2 regions of the Paraburkholderia sprentiae WSM5005 genome follow, and region 2 is predicted to be linked to the other one. Evidence: predicted binding sites of a transcription regulator. Region 2 holds the regulator's gene; the other holds the start of a gene.

Region 1 (4,211 bases), 180 kb from region 2:
GCTCGCGCGCGAAGGGGTGCCGGTGCTCGTGCATGGCGTCACCGAGGATCCGGGTCGCGTGACGAGCGCGGAAATTTTCACGCATCTGCGCATCGCCCATGCGCAGTCGCACGCACAGATCGAGGCTGGACTCGACGAGCGGCGCGTCGCCTTCGCATCGATCGAGGTACTCGCGCCCCAGCTCGCGCGCCTGCTCGCGCTGCGCCGGCGCATGGGTGTGCGCAATTCGACGCATACGCTCGTGAAGCTGCTGCAGCCATTCGCGCCCGCGGGACTGCGGCTCGTCAATTACACGCATCCGCCGTATCGCGACAGCCTCACGCAGCTGTTCATCGCGCACCCCGATGCGGCCGTCGGCGGTGCGCTGCTCGCGCGCGGCACCGAAGGCGAGGCGGTCGCCGATACGCGCCGGCAGGTGCAGGTCGACTGGCTGCATGATGGCATCTGCGAGACGCGGCTGCCGCACGAACGCTCGTCGGCCGATGCGCCCGACGTGGAACTGCCCGAGGCCCGCGACGCGGCGACCACGGCCGCCTGGATCGCGACCGTGCTGCGCGGCGAAGCGCCGGTGCCGGGCGCGATCGAGCGGCAGGTCGAGCTGATCGTCGACATCGCGAAGACGGCGGGCTGACGGCGCGCGGGTTGCCGTTGCGCTGCCGCCGCGGGCACGCTCACGAGGCATGTCGGGCTCTGTCAAATCTCACTCCAGCGCGCAACGCGTCGCCTGCCATGCGATCAGCCGCCACTGCCCGTCTTCCTGCGTATGAATCGCGGTATAGGCAATCGGAAACAGCAGCGCGCCGTTGTTCGCCTCCATCTCGATCAGCGCGCGGCCCGTGACCACGTAGGTCTCGCGCCCGGCCGGCAACACGTCCTGCGACTGCACCTCGATTTGCCGATAACGGCGGCGCCCCGCGACGATGCCGTCGATGAATTGCCGTTTCGTCTCGCGCTTGCCGTTCGTGTGGACGTAGCTCACGTTGTCCGCAAGCAGTGTGTCGAGCGATTGTCCATCGCCGTCGACCATCGCGCGAAAACGCTCTCGCTCGAGCCCGCGAATCGCTTCGATCATCTTTGCCGCCATTGCATAGACCCTCGCACACCGTAAGCCGCAGGCGGCCACCGTCAGAAGTGATACTGCAAACACAGCTGGCTGAAATTTATACCAGGATTCGGCTCTTTGATACCGCCATTGGACTCGCACCGAAGCGATAGCCGGCGTCGTGAGGTGGCGATTATTAAGCGACTGCTTGCTTTACTTTCCGCGCAAGTTCAAGAGCGTCAATCGCACGAGCGATGCAGTGAGACACGAAGTTATTCTCTTATAAACAGGCAGAACCAAGCCGAATATGTGAACGATGCGGCCCCGATTGCTATTTTGTATGGGTCAAACCGGCAAGCCAAATATAGCGTATGATGACTATCGAAAGGCGAAACTCAATAGGATTTTCGGGAACTTAGATAGCGCTGCGACCTCTAATCATTAGCACTCGGCGGATCAGAGTGCTAACATCCATCGCTGAAGTCGTTTATTGAGTCCGCTATTTGTCTGATTCCAAAGGAGCTTCACACGTGAGCCATGCAATGACCCTTCCGAGTACTCTGAGCCCGTCGTCGGCTAAGGCCGCTCCGGCAGGTGCACTGGCGCTCTCGCATTTCTCGCTGCTGTCCGGTCAACTGGGCAACATCGACGCCTACATTCAGGCGGTCAACCGGATTCCGATGCTGACGCCGGCGGAAGAACGCCAGTTCGCCACCGAGTTTCGCGAACACGACAATCTGGAGGCGGCGCGCCGCCTTGTGCTGTCGCACCTGCGACTCGTCGTGTCCATCGCGCGTAACTACCTCGGCTACGGTTTGCCGCACGCCGACCTGATCCAGGAAGGCAACATTGGCCTGATGAAAGCGGTCAAGCGCTTCGATCCGGAGCAAAACGTGCGCCTCGTGTCGTACGCGATGCACTGGATCAAGGCTGAGATCCACGAATACATCCTGCGCAATTGGCGCATGGTGAAGGTCGCCACCACCAAGGCGCAGCGCAAGCTGTTCTTCAACCTGCGCAGCCACAAGCAAGGTCTCGGCGCGTTCACGCCGGACGAGATCGACGGTCTCGCCAAGGAATTGAACGTGAAGCGCGAAGAGGTCGCGGAAATGGAAACGCGTCTGTCGGGCGGCGACATCGCGCTCGAAGGTCAGGTCGAGGACGGTGAGGAATCGTACGCACCGATCGCCTATCTGGCCGACTCGCACAACGAGCCGACCGCCGTGCTCGCTTCCCGTCAGCGCGACCGGCTGCAAAGCGACGGCATCGCAAGCGCGCTCGACGCGCTCGATCCGCGCAGCCGCCGCATCATCGAAGCGCGCTGGCTGAAGGTGGCCGACGACGGCTCAGGTGGCTCGACGCTGCACGAGCTGGCCGACGAGTTCGGCGTTTCGGCCGAACGCATCCGCCAGATCGAAGCCAGCGCGATGAAGAAGATGCGCGGCGCGCTGACCGAATACGCATAAAGCGTCGAACCCATGCGCGCGTAACTGGCGCTCAAAGCCCCGCCCTTGCAAGACGGCGGGGCTTTTTTCATTGTTTTCGTCCATTCTTCCGTTTGCGCGGCCGCGCGTTCGTGGCGGCACACCCACGGTCTCACGAGCGAGGCCGGTAAGCCTTTCTTGACGTATCGCAAGTCCGGTGGCAATACTTCGCGAACGCGGCAAGTTTCGCGACCTGACGCCGCATGGCTAAACCTGAGCGCGCAAGGTTCATCTCCTACAATCGGCATGCATTCGCCAGACTGCCTGACGGCCATGGCGGTCTGGATCCGGCCGGAGTCACCGGCGTGAAGTCGTCTTCGACCGATCATGACCATAGCCCTCAATCGCAGCAGCACTGTCCGGTCGCGCTGGCGCGGCCGGTTCACCAGGTGGGTGCGCGGTCCAACGCTGGCGCGCGATATCGCCATCATCCTCGCCATCAAGTTCGCACTGCTGATGACGCTCAAGTTCACATTCTTCAATCATCCGCAGGCGGAGCACATGATGCTGCCGCCTGAGCAGGTCGCGCAGGCGCTGCTGTCGGTGCCTGTCCCGCATCCGTCCCGAGGTAATCGACATGCCCGTTAGCGAAGTCGTAGAACTGTCGCGGCTCCAGTTCGCCATCACGGCGCTTTATCACTTTCTGTTCGTGCCGCTCACGCTCGGTCTCACCTGGCTGCTCGTCATCATGGAGTCCGTCTATGTGATGACCGGCAAGCAGATCTACAAGGACATGACGCAGTTCTGGGGCAAGCTGTTCGCGATCAACTTTGCAATGGGCGTCGCAACCGGCCTCACCCTCGAGTTTCAGTTCGGCACCAACTGGGCCTATTACTCGCATTACGTCGGCGACATTTTTGGTGTGCCGCTCGCCGTCGAAGGACTGATGGCGTTCTTCCTCGAATCGACGTTCGTCGGCCTGTTCTTCTTCGGCTGGAACAGATTGTCAAAAATCCAGCATCTGATCGTCACGTTCTGTGTCGCGCTCGGTTCGAACCTGTCGGCGCTGTGGATCCTGATTGCCAACGGCTGGATGAACAATCCGGTCGGCGCGAAGTTCAACTACCAGACGATGCGTATGGAGCTCGACAGCATCGGCTCGGTGATCTTCAATCCGGTCGCGCAGGTGAAGTTCGTGCATACAGTGTCGGCCGGCTATGTGACCGCGGCGATCTTCGTGCTCGGCGTGTCGTCGTGGTATCTGTTGAGGCGCCGCGACACCGAGTTCGCGCTGCGCTCGTTCGCGATTGCCGCCGGCTTCGGTCTCGCGTCGGCGCTGTGCGTGATCGTGCTCGGCGACGAATCCGGCTATCGCACCGGTGAAGTCCAACAGGCCAAGCTCGCCGCGATCGAATCCGAATGGGAGACCGCGCCCGCGCCGGCACCGTTCACGATATTCGGTATTCCGAACCAGAAGGAGCAACGCACCGACTACGCGATCCGTGTGCCGTATGCGCTCGGCATCATCGCGACCCGCTCGCTCGACGAGCCCGTGGTCGGCCTGCGCGACCTGATCGCCGAAAACGAAGGTCGCATCAAGGACGGCATGCTCGCTTATTCGGCGCTGCAAAGGTTGAAGGGAGGCGACGCGAGCGACGAAGCGCATGCCGCCTTCGACAAGTACAAGGACGATCTCGGCTACGGCCTGTTGCTCAAGCAGTTCACGCCGAACGTCACCGACGCGA
Region 2 (4,211 bases):
CGGTGCGCACGACGCTCGCCTCGGCGCGCGCGCCTAGCGCGAGCGCGAGCGCGTCGATCAGAATCGATTTGCCGGCGCCGGTTTCGCCCGAGAAAACGGTAAAGCCGCTGTCGAATTCGAGGTCGAGCGCGGCGACGATGACGAAGTCGCGTATCGAGAGATGGCGAAGCATGGGAGTCTTCGGGTGAGCTTGGGATTCGGGTGTCGGCCGCGGCGGTGTGCGCAATTCAGAGCGCCGCTTACGGTCTCGGGTCTTCTTCGTGCGACGGGTACTCGTGCCAGTGCAGCTTCTTGCGCAGCGTCGCGTAATAGCTATAGCCGACCGGATGCAGCATCGGCACCGTGTGGCGCGAACGGCGCACCTCGATCGTGTCGCCGAGCTCCAGCGACGTGAACGACTGCATGTCGAAATTGACGTTCACCTCGCGCCCGGAAACGATCTGGATGCTGACCTTCGATTCGTCCGGCAACACGATCGGCCGGTTCGACAGCGCGTGCGGCGCGATCGGCACGAGCACGATGCCTTGCAGTTGCGGATGCAGGATCGGCCCCTGCGACGACAGCGCGTACGCGGTCGAGCCGGTCGGCGTCGCGACGATCAGGCCGTCCGAGCGCTGGTTGTACATGAAGCGGCCGTCGACCGACACGCGCAGCTCCGCCATACCCGAGAAGCCGCTACGGTTGACCACCACGTCGTTGAACGCGAGCGCGTGGTAGATCGCCGTGCCGTCGCGCACGATGCGCGCTTCGAGCAGCACGCGCTCCTCGCGCTCGAAATTGCCGGACAGCATTTGCGGCACGATCTCGCGCATGTCGGAGATCGGGATGTCCGTGATGAAGCCGAGCCGTCCGTGGTTGATGCCGATCAAGGGCGTGCGATACGGCGCCAGCTGGCGGCCGATGCCGAGCATCGTGCCGTCGCCGCCGAGCACCACGGCGACGTCGGCACGCGCGCCGATCTCGGCGGGACGCAGCGCCGGATAGTCGGTCACGCCGATCTCGGCGGCCGTGTCGGCTTCGAACACGACTTCGAGGCCGAGCTTCGCGATGCACGCGGCGAGCGCGGTCAGCGGCTCGGCGATGCCTGGCGTATTGCTGCGCCCGACGAGCGCGACGGTCTTGAACTGGCTGGTCACTTGCATGCCGGCATTACACCATAGGTAGGGCCTGAAAAGAACCGCCGACCAACCCGGCTGTGGTCCTGCGCACGCAGGGTGTCAGCGCATGTCGCGATTGTCGTTAGAATGGTGAAGACCTGATGACATGCGAGCTGGCCGACGGCGGCGCATTCGCTGGGGGCGGACGCCGCGGGCGCTCGCGGCTGCGGTGCCATTGAGCTAAAATTTTTCGTCATGCTAGATCCTCGCGCACAAACCCTCCTCAAAACGCTGATTGAGCGCTACATCGCCGAAGGTCAGCCGGTCGGTTCGCGCACGCTGTCACGTTATTCGGGCCTCGAACTGAGCCCGGCCACGATCCGCAACGTGATGTCGGACCTCGAGGATCTCGGGCTCGTGATCAGTCCGCATACCTCGGCGGGACGCATTCCGACGCCGCGCGGCTATCGTCTGTTCGTCGACACGATGCTGACGGTCGAATCCGCCGCCGACGAAGAGGCGGTGATGCGCACCGTCAAGACCACGCTGCAAGTGGGCGAACCGCAGAAGATCGTCGCCGCGGCGGCGAGCGTGCTGTCCAACCTGTCGCAGTTCGCCGGCGTTGTGCTCACGCCGCGTCGCAGCCATGTGTTCAAGCAGATCGAATTCATGCGCCTGTCGGACCAACGCATTCTGCTGATCATCGTGACGCCCGAAGGCGACGTGCAAAACCGCATCCTCGCCACCCAGCGCGACTTTTCGCCTTCGCAACTGGTTGAAGCCTCCAATTACATCAACGCGCACTTCGCGGGCCTGTCGTTCGACGAAGTGCGCCGGCGCCTGCGCGAGGAAATCGACGAGCTGCGCGGCGACATGACCTCGCTGATGCACGCGGCCGTCACCGCAAGCACCGACGAATCCGACACCGGTGAGACCGTGCTGATTTCTGGCGAGCGCAATCTGCTCGAAGTTGCCGATCTTTCGTCCGACATGGCGCGCCTGCGCAAGCTGTTCGATGTGTTCGACCAGAAGACCAGCCTCCTTCAGTTGCTCGACGTGTCGAGTCATGCGGCGGGCGTGCAGATTTTCATCGGCGGCGAATCGAATCTGGTGCCGATCGAGGAAATGAGCGTCGTTACCGCGCCGTACGAGGTGAACGGCAAGATCGTCGGCACGCTCGGCGTGATCGGGCCGACCCGCATGGCCTACAACCGCGTGATTCCGATCGTCGACATCACCGCGCGGCTGCTGTCCATCACGCTCAGCCAGCAATAGTCCCCTGCTTCGCGGAGCCGTCATCGCAACCCGTGCCGGCCATGATGCGCGAACGCGCGGCGTCTGCCAATCGTCCGAACGGCCAGGGATGTCTGGCGGCGCCGGGCAGAACCCGCGCCGCTATAATGAATCTCCACTGATCGACTCGCCGCGTGAAGCGGTGATTTCTGTTGCCTATGCGCTTCGACCTCGAGCGGCCTTCCCAGAACGCCACGTCGCATCGCGTCGCGGTCTTGCTGATCAATCTCGGCACGCCCGACGCGCCGACGCCGCGTGCGGTCCGCCGCTACCTCGCGCAGTTCCTGTCCGATCCGCGCGTGGTCGAAATCCCGGCGCTGCTGTGGCAGCTGATTCTGCGTCTGTTGATTCTGCCGTTTCGCGGCCGCAGCTCCGCGAAAAAGTACGCGGCGGTCTGGATGCCCGAGGGCTCGCCGCTACGTGTCCATACCGAGAAGCAGCTGGAGGGTTTGCACCACCTGCTGCAACTGAACGACTACACGGTGCTGGTCGACTACGCGATGCGCTACGGCACCCCCGGCATTCCGGCAATGCTCAATCAACTAAAGCTCGCGGGTGCCGAGCGCGTGTTGCTGGTGCCGATGTATCCGCAATATTCCGCATCGACCACCGCGACCGCTTTCGACGAAGCATTTTCCGCGCTCAAGCGCATGCGCAATCAGCCGGAAATCCGCACGGTGCGCCAGTACGCCGATCACCCGGCATATATCGCGGCGCTCGCCGCGCAGGTGCGTCACTACTGGCATCAGCACGGCCGCCCCGACTTCCCGGCGGGCGACAAACTCGTGCTCAGTTTCCACGGCGTACCCAAGCGCACCCTCGATCTGGGCGATCCGTACCACGAGCAATGCCAGCAGACCGGTGCGCTGCTGACGCAGGCGCTCGAGCTGACGCCGGTCGAATGCCGCATCACGTTCCAGTCGCGCTTCGGCAAGGCCGAATGGCTGCAGCCCTACACAGCGCCGACGCTGAAGGAACTCGGCGCGGCAGGCGTGCGGCGTGCTGACGTGTTTTGCCCGGGTTTCACCGCCGACTGCCTCGAAACGATCGAGGAAATCGGCATGGAAGTGCGCGACGAATTTCTGCGGGCGGGTGGCAAGGAGTTTCACCGGATCGCCTGTCTGAACGCGTCGCAGCCGTGGGTTGCCGCGCTCGGCGAAATCGTCGCGCAGCATCTGCAGGGTTGGCCGGTGCAGGCGATGCCGGTGCCGCACGCGACAGGAGCTTGAATACGCAGATGAACTACCACATTGCAACCGAACCGGGCTCGAAACTGCGCATCGACAAATGGCTGTGGGCCGCGCGCTTTTTCAAGACGCGTTCGCTGGCCGCGGAGGCGGTCGAGAAGGGGCGGGTGCGCATCGGCGGCGCGACGGTGAAGCCGGCGAAGGACGTGCGCGTCGGCGATCTGGTCGACATCGAGATCGAGCGGTATGTGTGGCAGGTGGAGGTGCTGGGCGTCTGCGATGTACGCGGTCCGGCGAGCGTCGCGCAGACGCTTTATGTGGAAACCGCGCAGAGCAAGGCGAAGCGGCAGGTCGAACAGGAGCGGCGCAAGGTCTATCACGAGCCGGCCGCCGCACTGCACGGGCGGCCGACCAAACGCGACCGGCGCACTATCGACAGATTTTCAGGTGGGGATTGAAAAACTGCTCCATGGTGGCGTGCACGCCGCCGTATTCGGTGGTGTGGTCGTTGACTGCACCGGACATGCAGATGGTCGTGGTGCCCGCGATCAGTACCAATGCGACCACCCCGATGGCAAAGGTCAGTTTCACGGTACTCCCTTGGGAAGGTGGTAGGCCGGGACAGGCTATCGGA

The links. The regulator HrcA, encoded in region 2, represses chaperone genes, less so after heat shock. The targets are predictions, from matches to a motif close to TTAGCACTCNNNNNNNNNGAGTGCTAA.
Region 1: rpoH (RNA polymerase sigma factor RpoH) is a predicted target of HrcA. The motif match lies at 1,484-1,510, and genes of this name have one in related genera.

The regions. Positions count from the first base shown of each region.
Region 1 covers NZ_CP017561.2:311,055-315,265, reverse strand. The annotation lists gene ybiB (DNA-binding protein YbiB) at 1-631, shown strand, start outside; gene BJG93_RS01520 (nuclear transport factor 2 family protein) at 701-1,084, opposite strand; partial or broken gene BJG93_RS01515 (acyloxyacyl hydrolase) at 1,126-1,226, opposite strand; gene rpoH (RNA polymerase sigma factor RpoH) at 1,573-2,508, shown strand; gene cydP (cytochrome oxidase putative small subunit CydP) at 2,854-3,114, shown strand; gene BJG93_RS01500 (cytochrome ubiquinol oxidase subunit I) at 3,104-4,211, shown strand, end outside.
Region 2 covers NZ_CP017561.2:486,836-491,046, forward strand. The annotation lists gene recN (DNA repair protein RecN) at 1-172, opposite strand, end outside; gene BJG93_RS02270 (NAD kinase) at 240-1,142, opposite strand; gene hrcA (heat-inducible transcriptional repressor HrcA) at 1,353-2,372, shown strand; gene hemH (ferrochelatase) at 2,549-3,619, shown strand; gene BJG93_RS02285 (RNA-binding S4 domain-containing protein) at 3,628-4,035, shown strand; gene BJG93_RS02290 (hypothetical protein) at 4,007-4,168, opposite strand.